DNA from 2 places in the Achromobacter xylosoxidans genome. Region 1 is predicted to be linked to the other one. Evidence: riboswitches for the same ligand, from Rfam matches in the RefSeq annotation. Region 1 holds a riboswitch; the other holds the start of a gene.

Region 1 (7,719 bases):
CCGCGCTTCGCCTCGCCTGCCGTCATCGCCAGCAACATGGAACAAGGGCGCAACGGGCTGCGCGACGGCCAGGGCTTCTATGACTACGCCGGCATGGACGTAAATGCCTACAAGATGGAGCGGCTGGCGCAATTGTGCAAGCGTCTGGAAGTGATGGACCTGTTGCCCCGCCACAACGCGGCAAGGCAGCCGCCCGCGCGATAGCGCGCCGGCCTGCGCGCCTACTTTTCCAATTCGCCCAGGATCCGGTACGCCAGCCGGACCCTGGCCTCGTTCGGATAGTTGCGGTTGGCCAGTATCACGATGCCCAGCTTCTTCGACGGCACGAATGCCACATAGCCGCCGAAGCCGTTGGTCGAACCCGTCTTGTTGATCCACACGGCCTCCTGCGGCGGCAGCGGCGGGTTCAATGCGGTCACGGGCTGGCTCTGGCTGTTGTAGTTGCCGGCATTGGCCGTCAGCAACGCGTCCAGCGTCGCCGGATAGCGCAATTGCTCCCAGGCCAGGTCCTGGGTCATGTCGCCCAGCTGGTAATAGCCGACGTGCGTCTGCGCAATCGCGCCGCGCAGTTCGGCATCCGCGAGGTTCAAGCCCATGTTCGCGTCGACGAAGCGGATCAGGTCGCGCGCGCTGGTCTTCACGCCATAGGCTTCGTCGGCCAGCACGCCCGGATTCACGCGCACGGGCGCATCCTGCTTGTTGTAGCCCTGCGCGTAGTCCGCCATCCTGGCGGCCGGCACGTCGATGTAGGTGCTGGTCAGGCCCAGCTTGGGAAACAGGTCCCGCTCCATGGCCGCCTTGAACGGCCGGTTCAGGCTCTTGGCCGCAACCACGCCCAGCATGCCGATGCTGGGGTTGGCGTAGGTGCGATACGTGCCAGCGGCATGCTCGGGCTTCCAGGCCTTGAGGTAAGCCATCATCTGCGCCTGGTTCGTGACCGCGTCGGGCACCTGCAAGGGAAAGCCGCCGGTCGTGTGCGTCCCCAGGTTGATCAGGCTCAGTTTGGCGAAGTCGCTGCCGGCGAGCTCGGGCAGATACTTGGCCGGGCTGTCGCTCAGCGCCAGGCGGCCGCGCGCCTGTGCGTAGGTTGCCAGGGTTGCCGTGTAGGTCTTGCTGATGGAGCCGATCTCGTACAGCGTGTCGCTGTCGGCCCGCCTGCCGGTTTGCCTGGATGCCACGCCATAGTTGTAGAAATGTTGCGTCCCGTTGCGGGTCACGGCGATCGACATTCCCGCAATGCCATGTTCGCGCATGACGGCCTGGACCGCCTCGTCGACCTTGCTGTCGGTCTCCGCCTGTCCGGCCTGCGCCAGCCCGCAGCCTGCGGCCATCAGCGTAAACAATCCCGTGCGCAGCATGCTGTTCAAGCGCATTCTCGTCATTCCCTGTCGTGTCGGATCGGTGGCGCCGCGACGGCGGCGCGCAAGCATCGTAACGCGGCGCGGCGCCTTATTGGTACTAACCCTTGGTCTCATTTTGGGGGATTTTGGCTATCCTCGCCTCGTCGATCCAAAACCCCGCAGAAGAGACCTGCCCCCGCGGCAGGCGCCGACGGAGCAACCGCCCCGGAAACTCTCAGGCAAACAGGACTGCGCGGTCTAGACAATCTGGAGAGAGGCGCGGATTGCGCCCACCGAAGGGGAACCCGCCGCCGCCTGCGCCGCGGGTGAAGCTCTCAGGTACAGAGACAGATGGGGTGCTGCGGCCGGGTGGCCGCGGCCACTCAATCTGGAGCCATCATGCCCCGCATCGCCATCATTGGCGCCGGTATCACCGGCGTCACGTCCGCCTATGCCCTGAGCAAACTGGGATACCACGTCACCGTCTACGACCGCCAGCGCTATCCGGCCATGGAGACTTCCTACGCCAACGGCGGCCAGTTGTCGGCCAGCAACGCCGAGGTCTGGAACAGCACCGCCACCATCATGAAAGGCCTGCGCTGGCTCGGCCGCCACAACGCGCCGCTGCTGCTCAATCCCCGCTTCAGCTGGCACAAGTACTCCTGGCTGGCGCAGTTCATCGGACAGATCCGCAACTACCGCCGCAACACCATCGAGACCACGCGGCTTGCCATTGCCGCGCGCCAGCACCTGTACGCCATGGCGGAAGAAGAAGGCATAGATTTCGACCTGGAGCGCCGCGGCATCCTGCATATCTACCACGACGCCACCAGCTTCGAGACCGCGCGCCGCGCCAATGCGCTGCTGCAGGAAGGCGGGCTGGAGCGCTACGCGGTGTCGCCCGAGGAAGCGCGCAGCATCGAACCCACGCTGCAAACCCCTTGCCATGGCGGCTTCTACACGCCCTCGGACGCCACCGGCGACATCCACAAGTTCACCAGCGGCCTGGCCCGCGCCTGCGAGCGCCGCGGCGTGCGCTTCGCGCAGGACGCCGACATCCGCAACATCAGCGTGGACGGCGCGCCCTACGTGCTCGACGTCGCGCGCGAGGGCGGCGCGCGCCGCGAGCAGCACGAGGCCGACGCCATCGTCGTCTGCGCCGGCGCCGTCAGCCGGCAGTTCGCCAGGCAGCTGGGCGACACGCTCAACATCTACCCGGTCAAGGGCTATTCCATCAGCGTGCACCTGGACGACGCCGCCAGCCAGGCGGCCGCACCGCACGTCAGCCTGCTGGACGAAGCCGCCAAGATCGTCACCAGCCGCCTCGGCGACCGCTTCCGCGTGGCCGGCACGGCCGAGTTCAACGGCTTCAACATGGACATCCGCGCCGAACGCGTGCAGCCGCTGGTGGACTGGACCCGCAAGCACTTCCCCGGCATCCGAACTTCGCGCGTGGTGCCGTGGTGCGGGCTGCGCCCCATGACCCCGAGCATGATGCCCCGCGTGGGTCCGGGCAGGCGGCCCGGCGTGTTCTACAACACGGGGCATGGGCATCTGGGCTGGACCTTGTCGGCGGCGACGGCGCAGATGCTGGCGGCTAGCGTGAGGGAGGGGGTGGGAGAGGCTTGAGTTGAGGCGAGCAAACCCAGCATTGATGCAACCAGGTTTGCTCGTACCGCTTCGCCTACTTTCTGTCCGAATAATGGGAGAAAAGCCGGCGGATAAGTGAACTCCAGTCTACAGTTGCACCTGTCGGTACTTGCACTGGAGGCCCATGCCGTGAAACGCTCGCATCAAGACCAGGCGATTCCATACTGCAATCGCAGCGGGGATAAGGCGGAAGCCTATGCCCTGCTCAAGCTAATCGATCGAGGCCGGCGCGAAATATCGCAGGGAAACGTCATTCCTGCGGGCCACGTCTTTGCCCAATTTGAAGCAATGGACAAAGATGCCGAGGAATGACACTCCCGATTGCATTTCTTCCGCCCGTGGTGAATCTGTTCGCGGAAATTGATCTGCAAGCTCAATAATGCAAGCTCGCTACGAATGCTCAGGTCCCGACGCTGCGCGCTCCAACTCCTTGTGTGTGTAACGCCGCGTCGGTCAATGTACTAAGGCCGCATCCCTGTCTTCGGCAGTCAGCAGTTCCGCGTCCGCATCGTGCCGGAGACTGTCCTTGCACACCTCCCCATCCTTCACAACCAGCAAGATCCTCTCCGGATCCACCAGCAGCGACAGATCCTTCAGCGGATCCCCGTCGACCATGACCACGTCCGCCAGATAGCCGGGACGCAGCATGCCCAATTCCTGCGGTCGTTGCATGATCTCGCCGCCCAGCCGAGTGGCGGACACCAGCGCTTCGGTCGGGGTCATGCCGATGTAGTCCACGAAGTATTGCAGGTCGCGGGCGTTGGTGCCGTGCGGCATCCAGGCAAAGCCGTAGTCGCCGCCGGGCAGGATGCGGATGCCCCGCTTGTGCATCTTGCGCAGCGACTCCGAGGCGATTTCCAGTTCGCGCTTGTAGCCCATCTGCTCGGCGATGGCGGGCGTGATGCCGTACTCGGACGCGTTGAAGGCCGTCCTGATCAGCCAGCCTATGCCCGGCGCGACGAAGTGGCTGTCTTTCCTGGCTTCCAGCATGTCGAGCGCCTCTTCATCGGCAAAGCTGGCGTGGTAGATCATCTCGATGCCGTGGCGCACGCATTGCTTGACCGACTCGCTGGAGCGCGCGTGCGCCGCGACGCGCTTGCCATAGCGCTTGGCCTCGTTCGCCAGCATGGCGATCTCGTCTTCTGCGAACGGCGACATCTCGGCCGGCAGCCCGGCGATGTACTCGCCGGACAGATTTATCTTCAGGTGATCGACACCGTATTTGATGAAGGTGCGCGCCGAGCGCCGGATCTCTTCAGGGCCACAGCACACGCTGCCGAAGCTAAGCTCGTCGAACGGCATGTGCGGCAGCGAGTTGTCGCCCAGCGCGCCTATGGTGGTGATCTCCTGGCTGCCCGCCAGGTAACGCGGCCCCGGGCATTCGCCGGCGTTGATGGCGTTACGCAGCACCACGTCCAGGCGCGGCTTGGCCGCGGCCGCGCCGATGGCCGAGGTCCAGCCCATTTCCAGATAGCGTTTGGCCACGCGCACGCACCAGAGAATGTGCTCCTCCGGCGGCATGAACTGGATCGCCGCCAGCGTGGGCTGGTCGTTCCAGGAGAAATGCGTGTGCGCTTCCGTCATGCCGGGCATCAGGAAGCGGCCGCGCCCGTCGATGAGGCGCGCGCCCTCCCGGCTCACCTGCTCAGGCGCGCGCGCGACCTGCGCGATGCGCGCGCCATCGATCAACACTTCGCCTTGAAAGGGTTCCATGCCGCTGCCATCGAAGATGGCGACATTGGTAATGGCAATTCTGGACATGACAGGTCTCCTCCGGCCCGCGTCGAGGGGCCGATTTCTTATGTTGAAACGCCAGGAAAACGTGGCCTAGCGCAGCGCCGCGTGGAACTCCCGCAGGGCCTGCATGCAGGCTTGGGGCTTTTCGTAGGTGGTCCAGTGGCCGCATCCGTCCAGCACGATGCGGCGGCTGCCAGCGATGCGCGCGGCCAGGGCGTCAACGTTGGCGGGCGGCGCCACGCCGTCCTGGTCGCCGGTAATCAGGACAGTCGGTACGCCTATCGCTTCCGCGGCGGCCGGCTGCGCATCCGCCAGCGCCTCGCAGCTCTGCGCATAGCCTTCCGGCGGCTGGCGCATCACGCTCTCGCGCACCAGCGCCAGCACGGCGGGCTGATCCTGCCTGGTCTGGGCGCTGGTCGCGGCCTTGACGATGGCGTCAGCGATCTCCTGCATGGCCGCGTCGCCACCGCGGGCAAGCTGCGCCCGCGCACGGATGCCGGGCCGCCCCGCGTCCGGCGGCGCGGCCAGCGGGCCGAACAAGGCCAGCGACTTGACCCTGCCCGGATGCGTCACGGCAAGATGCTGGGCGACCACGGTACCCAGCGAATGCGCGGCGATGTGCGCCGCATCTACGTCCAGTACGTCCAGCAGTCCGGCCAATGCGTCCACATAGGCGGCGATGGACAGGCGCTTTTCGCCCAACGCCGAGCGCGCGCTGCCCGGCAGGTCGGGACGGATCACGCGAAAGCCGTCGAAGGCGCCCATGACGGGCGTCCAGGTATTCGAGGAACCGCCCAGGCCGTGTATGCACAACAGTGCCGGCCCCTCGCCGTCGATCTCCACGGCCATGCCGTTGACGTGTTGCGTGCTCATGCCGCCGTCTCCCTTTATCTGAACAGTCGCTGTCTGCATCGGCATTGCGCCGACGATTTTTCAGGACTGTATCGGCGCAGGCGGCGGCGCGCTTATCGCCGGGTGCGCGGACTTATCGCAGAGTCAGATTTTGTGCCTAGTGAATACACCTAGCGTGGAGAAGCGCGCAAACGCCCATAAAATTCCCGGAGCGCCGCACCCGCCCGCACGCAAGCCCAGGCTTGCGCGGCGAGGCGATAAGAAAAACGGGAGACAGAGATGCAGGAGACCTACGCCTTGCACGAAGGCGCGTTCGGCCGCGCCGTCGTGCTGGAACTGCGCGACGACCTGATCGCGCACGCGCATGCGGAAGTGCAGCTGGCCCTGTGGCTGGGCGGCGCGCGCGTGCAGGGCCATGTCGGCCAGACTCCGGTCCCCTACAGCGAACATCTGGCGCTAGGCACCAATACGTACGAATCGCACGACGCCAGGCTGCTTGAACGGTCGGGCCCGGCCATTTTCCTGGTGCTCTACATCGCCAAGCCCTGGCTGGACGAACGGCGCGCCGCCACGGGCCGCCCCTTCCACTTCGCGGCGCCGGGCGTGCCCATCGACGCGGCGGTGCGCCAGGGCTGTTGGCGCTTGCTGCACAAGATCGTGGCGCCGCAGGACCACCCCGGCGCGGACCTGGATGCCGAGGTCGAGGCCCTGCTGCAAGCGGCGATCGAATCGTCCATCGAGCCGGATCGCCCGCGCAACCAGATGCCCGCGGCGCCGGCGCTGGACCGCCGGCTGCGCGCGGCGATCGCCTACATGCGCGAGCACGCCCATGAACCGATCACGGCGGAAGAGGTCGCCAGCCGCGTGGGACTGTCGCGCGGCCATTTCTTCGCGCTGTTCCGCGATCAGCTCAATACCACGCCGCAAGTCTTCTGGAGCGCCGTGCGCGTCGAAGAAGCCGTGCGCCTGCTGGTGCACCAGGAGCAGCCCCTGACCTCCGTGGCGCTGGACCTGGGCTTCTCCACGCCCGGCAATTTCTCCCGCTTCTTCCGCGAGCACATGGGCGTGTCGCCGTCGCGTTTCAGGCGCGCGGCGACGGGCGCCGCGCAGCATCTGCTGACCGGGGTTTCCTGAGCCGCCGGCCGGCCGGAAACTGCCCTGCCCGCGCCTACGCGGTTGCGGCAGGCGCGCGCGGCCGCAAATCCACGGCGTCCGAGCCAGGCCGGTCCCGGTTGAAATGCGCCCCCCTGCTCTCACCGCGCGCACTCGCCGCCCGCACGATGAGATCAGCCGCCAGGGCGAGGTTGCGCAGCTCCAGCAATTCCAGGCTCAAGCCCTCGCGCAGCAACCGCGCGTCCGTCTCTGCTCGCAACGGACCGATGAATGCGGCCGCGCGCGCCAGCGAGGCATCGCTGCGCAGCACGCCCACGTCCCGGCTCATCAACTGGCGCAGGTCGCGCCGCAGCCGCGCCAGATCGGGCGACGCCGGCACGGCGGTTGCGTCGGCAGCCGGAGTTCGATGGGGAACATCGGCCGGCACCTGGCCCAAGATGTCTTGCGCGGCAGCCCGTCCCGTCACCACGCACTCCAGCAGCGAATTGCTGGCCAGGCGGTTGGCGCCGTGCAGTCCGGTGCAGGCGGCTTCGCCCACCGCGTACAAACCGGACAGATTGCTGCGTCCGGCCTGGTCGGCAACGATGCCGCCGCAGGTGTAATGCGCGGAGGGCGCAACCGGGATGGGAGTCGTCGTGATGTCGATGCCCAGCGCCAGGCAGCGCGCCTGGATGGTAGGAAAATGTTCCTGCAGGAATCCCGGCGATTGGTGACTGATATCCAGGTACACGCACTCCAGTCCATGGCGTTCCATTTCGCCCTGGATCGCGCGGGCGACGATATCGCGCGGCGCCAACTCGGCGCGGGCATCGTAGGCCGGCATGAAGCGCGCGCCATCGGGCAGGCGCAGTATGCCGCCCTCGCCGCGCACCGCCTCGGAAATGAGGAATCCTCCCGCTTGCGCATGGTGCAGGCCGGTAGGATGGAATTGCGTGAACTCCATGTTGGCGATCCGGCAGCCCGCGCGCCAGGCCATGGCGATGCCGTCGCCGGTCGCGGCCGGCGGCGCGGTAGTCGTCTGGTATGC
Region 2 (7,719 bases), 1.5 Mb from region 1:
CCGAACCGATGGCGATATCCGCGCCCCATTCGCCGGGCGCGGCCAGCAAGGCCAGCGCCAGCAGGTCGGTGGCGACGGCCACGATGGCGCCTTGCGCATGCGCGGCTTCAGCCAGCTTGCGGTAGTCGGCGACGGAGCCGGTGCTGTGCGGGTATTGCAGCAGCACGCCGAAGCACTCGGGCAGGCCTTCGGCCTCGTCGCCGATGGTGATTTCAATGTCCAGGCCTTCGGCGCGCGTGCGCACGACTTCGATGGTCTGGGGATGCACGTGGCGCGAAATGAAGAACACCGGGCTCTTCGACTTGGCGCTGCGGCGTGCCAGCGTCATCGCTTCGGCGGCGGCGGTGCTTTCGTCCAGCAGCGAGGCGTTGGAGATGTCCAGCCCGGTCAGGTCGGCGACCATGGTCTGGTAGTTCAGGAGGGCTTCGAGGCGACCCTGCGAGATCTCGGGCTGGTAAGGCGTGTAGGCCGTGTACCAGGCAGGATTCTCAAGAATGTTGCGCAACACCACGTTGGGCGTCTGCGTGCCGTAATACCCCTGGCCGATGTAGCTGCGGTAGACCTTGTTGCGGCCGGCGATCTGCTTCAGTTCGGCCAGCACGTCGGTTTCGCTGCGCGAGGCGGGCAGCGCCAGCGGGGCCTGGCTGCGGATCTTGGGCGGCACGACTTCTTCGATCAGGGCGTCCAGGCTGGCGCTGCCGATGACGGCAAGCATGGCGGCCTGGTCGGCGTCGGAAGGGCCGATGTGGCGGGGAATGAAGTCGGTGTGGGTGTCTAGGGCGCGCGACATGGAGAGGTCTCGGGATAGCGGGTGTCGTCGGAGGACGGACGGTATTGCATCTTGCGGAACGGGCGCGTGGCTGGCGCCTGCGCGCCCGTTCCGGCCAGGCGGCTTAGCCGTTGGCGACGGCTTCGTAGCCGGCGGCGTCGAGCAGCTTGTCGGCGTCGGCGGCGTTGACCGGCTTGATCTTGAAGATCCAGGCGGTGAAGGCCGATTCGTTGATCAGGTTGGGATTGTTTTCCAGCTCTTCGTTGAACGCGACGATTTCGCCGGCCACGGGAGCGTAGATGTCCGAAGCGGCCTTGACCGATTCGACCACGCCAGCGGTTTCACCGGCGTTCAGCTTGGCGCCGACCTTCACGTCGCCAACGAAGACCAGGTCGCCCAATTGATCCTGGGCGGTATCGGTGATGCCGACGACGAACACGTCGCCTTCGGCTTTGACCCATTCATGGGACTCGGTGTACTTGCGATCGGTGGGCAGACTCATGGGAACTCCTGAGGGAATGCGGGTAGATGAATGGTGTTGCGCGCCTCGCGCGGGCGGCCGTCGCCCCAGGGGCCGGCGGCTCGCGCGAAGCTTCGAGTTTACGAGTGTTCGACCGCTTTGCCGTTACGCACGAACGGCAATTTGCAAGCCAGGGCGGGCACCCATTTGCCGCGGATGTCGACCTCGACCGTGTCGCCCGGCTTGACGCCTTGCGGCAGGCGGGCAAAGCCGATCGACACGCCCAGCGTCGGCGACATGGTGCCGCTGGTGAGCTCGCCCGTGCCTTCCTTGGTGCGCACGGCCATATGCGCGCGCATCACGCCGCGCTCTTGCAGCTTCAGGCCGATGAAGGTGGCGGGCGTGGCGAACTGTTCCAGCGCGTCGCGGCCGATGAAGCGGCGCTCGGCGTTCTTCAGGGACACGGTCCAGGTCAGGCCGGCCTGGTCGGGCTGGGTCAGCTCGTCCATGTCCTGGCCGTAGAGATTCATGCCGGCTTCCAGGCGCAGCGTGTCGCGCGCGCCCAGGCCGCAGGGACGAACGCCCTGGGCGACCAGGTCGCGCCACAGTTGCACCACGTCGGCGGCGGGCAGCACGATTTCAAAACCGTCCTCGCCGGTGTAGCCGGTACGGGCCACCAAGGTGTCGTCACCCACGCGGGCGGCCACGAAGGGCGTCAGCGGCTCGCTGGCGGCCTGCCAGGCCGGGCGCGCGGCCCAGACCTTGGCGCGGGCGTTCGGGCCTTGCACGGCCACCATGGCCAGGTCGCGGCGCGGGTTGATGGCGACGTCGAACTGGCCGGCCTGCTTGACGCGCTGCATCCAGGCGACGTCCTTGTCGGCCGTGCCGGCATTGACCACGACGCGCCATTCGTCGGCGGCGAAGAAATAGATGATCAGGTCGTCGATCACGCCGCCTTGCGGGTTCAGCATGCAGCTGTACAGCGCCTTGCCGGGCACGGTCAGCTTGGACACGTCGTTGGCGACCAGACGCTGCAGGAAGGCGAACGCGTCCGGACCGGCCACGTCGACGTTCAGCATGTGCGACACGTCGAACATGCCGGCGTCCTGCCGCACCGCGTGGTGCTCTTCCAGTTGCGAACCGTAGGCCAGCGGCATGTCCCAGCCGCCGAAGTCGACCATGCGGGCGCCAGAGGCGATGTGTTCTTCAGCCAGCGGGGTGCGTTTGAGGGTTGCGGACATGCGCGGAAACTCCGGGGCGGCAGTGTTGCCAGGGTTACGGAATGCCAGTGGTGCCAAGCGGGGTGCACTTGTACAACGGCTGAATCTTCCGCCCCTCTGTCCTTTTGCCTGAGAGTTGCCCCGCATGGCGGGTTTGCACCTTCGGCGCCTGGGCTGCTCGCTATGTCCCTAGTTCAGGGGCGGCGCCAGGTCTCTCCAGAGTACTGTTTTGCCGCGTCCGCGCGGTAAAAAAACCGGGACAGGGCAAGCATGGGCGGTATGGGTTACCTGAGCGATTCCGGGCGAATTGCGCCTTCGGCGGCGGCCGGACGTACAGGCCGCTCTCTCCCGCAACATGCGTGACAGCGGCGCAAGCATACAACGAAAGCCGCAGCCAGGGAATGCCTGCGGCGGCCTCAGCCCAGCGCCGTGTCCAACAACATCATCAGCACGAAACCCAGCATCAGCCCGCAGGTCGCGTAGACCTCATGCCCCTTGCGGTGCGATTCGGGGATGATCTCGTGGCTGATCACGAACAGCATGGCGCCCGCGGCAAAACCCAGGCCCCAGGGCAGCAGCGGCTCGGACCAGCCCACCACGGCGGCGCCCAGGACCGCGCCCAGCGGCTCGACCAGGCCGGACAGCATGCCCAGCGCCACGGCAAACGCGCGCTGGTAGCCCGCCGCCAGCAGCGCCACCGCCACCACCAGCCCTTCGGGAATGTCCTGGATAGCAATGCCGGTGGCCAGCGCGGTGCCGCGCATGGCGTCGTTGCCCGCATAGCCCACGCCAATGGCCAGGCCCTCCGGCAGGTTATGCAGGGTGATGGCGAAAACGAACAGCCAGGTACGGCGCAGGCGGTGCGCCTCGATGCCTTCCCGGCCCTTGATGAAATGCTCGTGCGGCAGGGTACGGTCCATGAGCAGCAGCACCGCCGCGCCCAGCAACACGGCAGCGCCTACCGTCAAGCCGGCGCCCCAGGGGCCATAACCCAGGTCGCGACCCGCCGCGATGCCCGGCGCCACCAGCGAAAAGGCGCTGGCGGCCAGCATCACGCCGGCGCCGAAGCCGAACATGCTGTCCTGCATTTTCTGGGGGATGGTCCGGGCGAACAGGATGGGCAAGGTGCCCAGGGCGGTAGCGCCAGCTGCGACCAGTCCGCCCAGAAGGGCATCGCCCACGTGCGGCGCACGCACGTCCAGATAGACCCACAGCTGGTGCAGGCCCAGGCAGGCCACCAATACGGCCAGGGTCCACACGCTGATGCTGGTGGCCGCCGGCCGCACGCGATGACGGCTGAAGGTATTCATGTGCCGCTGCCCTCCTTGCGAGAGATGCGCTCAGCGCTGGGCCGCCGCGTAGCGGCGCGCCACTTCAGGCCAGTTCACGACATTGTAAAAGGCGCCGATGTACTCGGGCCTGCGGTTCTGGTACTTCAGGTAGTAGGCGTGCTCCCACACGTCCAGCCCCAGAATGGGCGAGTTTCCGTGCATCAGGGGGCTGTCCTGGTTGGCGCTGCTTTCCACCACCAGCTTGCCGGCCGGTGTGACCGAAAGCCAGGCCCAACCGCTGCCAAAGCGGGTCAGCGCGGCCTTGGTGAACGCATCGCGGAAGGCGGCCTGCCCGCCCAGCTCGGAGTCAATGGCCGACGCCAACGCGCCATCCGGCTCGCCTCCGCCCTCGGGCGACATGACCGACCAGAACAGGCTGTGGTTCGCGTGGCCGCCGCCATGGTTGCGCACGGCGCCGCGTATGGCTTCGGGCAACTGCTCCAGCCGCGCCACCAGGGACTCGACCGGCTCGTTGGTGACGATGCCCGCGCCTTCCAGCGCGGCGTTCAGGCTGTTGACGTAGGTCTGATGGTGCTTGCTGTAGTGGATCTCCATCGTCATCGCGTCGATGTGGGGTTCCAGGGCGTCGTAGGCATACGGCAGGGGCGGGAGGGTATAGGCCATGCATGTCTCCGTGAGATCCGCCCCCGATTCAGGGCTTGGATCTATATCGAAAACATAAATGATAAGTATTTTTATTTGATATAACAATGGCAGGTTTCCAATACCTGCCATAGCGCCGGCCTATCGGCGCCCTGTCCCGCCTGGGGAAGCTAGAGCGCCTTGCCGCAGGCCACGCCCGAGGCCCAGGCCCACTGGAAGTTGTAGCCGCCCAGCCAGCCCGTGACGTCCACGGCTTCGCCGATGAAATAAAGACCGGCGACGGTCTTGGCCTGCATGGACTTCTGGTCCAGGCCGCGCGTGTCCACGCCGCCGCGCATGACTTCGGCCTTCTTGTAGCCAGCGGTGCCGCTGGGCACCAGGCTCCACTGATGGATGTCCTGCGCCAGCGCGCGCAGGGTCTTGTCCGGCGCGTCGGCCAGGCGCAGCGCCGCCAGGCCCGGCTTGCCGCCCTGCTCCGCCAGGTGCAGCCAGCGGTCAGCCAGGCGCTTGGGCCAGAGGCCCGCCAGCACGGTATGCAGCTGCTGCCGGTTGCCCGACTTCGACGCCAACAGTTCTTCCGCCAGATCGCGGCCAGGCGCCAGATCGATCACGATGGGTTCGCCAGGCTTCCAGTAGCTGGATATCTGCAGAATGGCGGGGCCGGACAGGCCACGATGGGTGAACAGCAGGTCTTCGAGGAACTCGCCGCGCGCCTTGCCCTGCCCCGTGTGCAGATTGACCTCCAGCGCCACGCCGGACAATTCGGACAGGGACCGCCATTGCTCGGCATCGAAGGTCAGCGGCACCAGGGCGGGCCGCGGTTCCACGACCTTCAGGCCGAACTGCCGCGCGATCTTCAGGCCGAAATCGGTGGCGCCCAGTTGGGGAATGGCCATGCCGCCGGTGGCGATCACCAGTTTCGCGGCGCGGATCGGGCCTTGGCTGGTGCGCAGCTCGTAGCCCTGCTCGCCATGGCCGATCTCGGCCACCGAGCATCCCATGCGCCACTGCACCCTGCCCGCGTCGCACTCGGCGCGCAGCATTTCGATGATGGATTCGCTGGAATCGTCGCAGAACAGCTGGCCGCGATGCTTCTCGTGCCAGGCGATGTGGTGGCGCTTCATCAGCGCCAGGAAATCCTGCGGCGTGTAACCCGCCAAGGCCGAACGGCAGAAGTGCGGGTTGTCGGAGAGGAAGTTGGCGGGGCCGGCGCCGATATTGGTGAAGTTGCAGCGGCCGCCGCCGGAAATGCGGATCTTCTCCGCCAGGCGCTCGGCGTGGTCGACCAGCACCACGCGCAAGCCGCGCTGGCCGGCGACCGCGGCACACATCATGCCCGCGGCGCCGGCGCCGAGTACTGCTACATCGAACATCAGTCTTCGATCAGGCAGTCGACGTAGTAGCGCTTTTCGCCGTCCGGACCCACTTCGTCGGCCAGGCCGTGAATGTAGGTTTCGAAGCCCGGGAAGCGCTGGTTGAACTCGCGCGCGAACTGCAGGTACTGGACGATGGTGCGGTTGAAGCGTTCGCCCGGGATCAGCAGGGGGATGCCCGGAGGATACGGCGTCAGCAGCACGCCGGTGACGCGGCCTTCGAGCTTGTCGATGTCGACGCGCTCGACCTCGCGGTGCGCCATGCGGGCGAAGGCGTCCGACGGCTTGAGGGCCGGCACCATGTCGCTCAGGTACATCTCGGTGGTCAGGCGCGCCACGTCGCGGGCGCGGTAGGCTTCGTGGATCTCCTGGCACAGGTCGCGCAGGCCCATGCGCTCGTAGCGGCGATGGTCGCGGCAGAATTCCGGCAGGATGCGCCACAGCGGCTGATTACGGTCGTAGTCGTCCTTGAATTGCTGCAAGGCGGTCAGCAGCGTGTTCCAGCGGCCCTTGGTGATGCCGATGGTGAACAGGATGAAGAACGAATACAGGCCGGTCTTCTCGACCACCACGCCATGCTCGGTCAGGTACTTGGAGACCAGCGCGGCGGGAATGCCGGTTTCACCGAAGCTGCCCGACATGTCCAGGCCCGGGGTGATGATCGTGGCCTTGATCGGATCCAGCATGTTGAAGCCTTCGGCCATTTCGCCGAAGCCATGCCAATGGTCGTTGGATTCCAGGATCCATTCGTCGCGGTTGCCGATGCCTTCGGAAACCAGGCGATTCGGGCCCCAGACCTTGAACCACCAGTCGTTCTTGCCGAACTCGGACTCCACCTTGCGCATGGCGCGGCGGAAGTCCAGGGCTTCGCGGATGCTCTCCTCGACCAGCGCGGTGCCTCCCGGCGGTTCCATCATGGCGGCGGCCACGTCGCAGGACGCGATGATCGCGTACTGGGGCGAGGTGGACGTGTGCATCAGATAGGCTTCGTTGAAGACGTTGCGGTCCAGCTTGCGGGTCTCGGACTCCTGCACGATGATCTGCGAGGCCTGCGAGATGCCGGCCAGCAGCTTGTGCGTGGAGTGGGTGGCGAACACCATCGCGTCCTGGCTGCGCGGGCGGTCCTGGCCGATGGCGTGCATGTCCTGGTAGTACTCGTGGAACGAGGCGTGCGGCAGCCAGGCTTCGTCGAAGTGCAGCGTATCGACATAGCTGCCCAACTGCTTCTTGATCATTTCGACGTTGTAGATGACGCCGTCGTAGGTGCTCTGCGTCAGCGTCAGGATGCGCGGATTCTTGTTCACCGCTTCGCGCGCGAAGGGGTTGGCCTCGATCTTCTTGCGGATATTGTCCGGGTGGAACTCTTCCAGCGGGATCGGGCCGATGATGCCCAGGTGGTTGCGCGTGGGACGCAGGAACACCGGGATCGCGCCCGTCATCGTAATGGCGTGCAGGATCGACTTGTGGCAGTTGCGGTCCACCACCACCACGTCGCCCGCGGCCACGTTGGCATGCCACACCACCTTGTTGGAGGTGGAGGTGCCGTTGGTCACGAAGAAGCAGTGGTCGGCGTGGAAGATGCGCGCGGCGTTCAGTTCGGATTCGGCCACGGGGCCGGTGTGGTCCAGCAGCTGGCCCAGTTCGTCCACGGCGTTGCAGACGTCGGCGCGCAGCATGTTCTCGCCGAAGAACTGGTGGAACATCTGGCCCACCGGGCTCTTCAGGAACGCCACGCCGCCGGAGTGGCCGGGGCAGTGCCAGGAGTACGAGCCGTCCTGCGCGTACTTGACCAGTTCGCGGAAAAACGGCGGCGGCAGGCTGTCGACGTAGCTGCGGGCCTCGCGGATGATGTGGCGCGCCACGAATTCGGGGGTGTCCTCGAACATGTGGATGAAGCCGTGCAGTTCGCGCAGGATGTCGTTGGGAATGTGCTCGGAAGTGCGCGTCTCGCCGTACAGGTAGA

The links. A riboswitch is a leader RNA that binds a small molecule or an ion and turns the genes downstream of it on or off. The one in region 1 is predicted to bind glycine.
Region 2: it holds a riboswitch for glycine, as region 1 does, so the genes downstream of both, gcvT (glycine cleavage system aminomethyltransferase GcvT) here and IAG39_RS11525 (D-amino acid dehydrogenase) in region 1, are expected to answer to the same signal.

What each region holds. Positions count from the first base shown of each region.
Region 1 is NZ_CP061008.1:2,446,331-2,454,049, reverse strand. It holds gene IAG39_RS11535 (3-hydroxybutyryl-CoA dehydrogenase) at 1-204, shown strand, start outside; gene ampC (class C beta-lactamase) at 222-1,382, opposite strand; glycine riboswitch at 1,511-1,602, shown strand; glycine riboswitch at 1,604-1,695, shown strand; gene IAG39_RS11525 (D-amino acid dehydrogenase) at 1,740-2,969, shown strand; gene IAG39_RS11520 (hypothetical protein) at 3,120-3,302, shown strand; gene IAG39_RS11515 (metal-dependent hydrolase family protein) at 3,444-4,751, opposite strand; gene IAG39_RS11510 (alpha/beta fold hydrolase) at 4,818-5,600, opposite strand; gene IAG39_RS11505 (helix-turn-helix domain-containing protein) at 5,859-6,713, shown strand; gene nadB (L-aspartate oxidase) at 6,748-7,719, opposite strand, start outside.
Region 2 is NZ_CP061008.1:948,995-956,713, reverse strand. It holds gene gcvP (aminomethyl-transferring glycine dehydrogenase) at 1-790, opposite strand, end outside; gene gcvH (glycine cleavage system protein GcvH) at 894-1,271, opposite strand; gene gcvT (glycine cleavage system aminomethyltransferase GcvT) at 1,370-2,470, opposite strand; glycine riboswitch at 2,557-2,679, opposite strand; glycine riboswitch at 2,715-2,810, opposite strand; gene IAG39_RS04385 (ZIP family metal transporter) at 2,866-3,759, opposite strand; gene IAG39_RS04380 (superoxide dismutase) at 3,790-4,404, opposite strand; gene IAG39_RS04375 (NAD(P)/FAD-dependent oxidoreductase) at 4,554-5,756, opposite strand; gene IAG39_RS04370 (arginine/lysine/ornithine decarboxylase) at 5,756-7,719, opposite strand, start outside.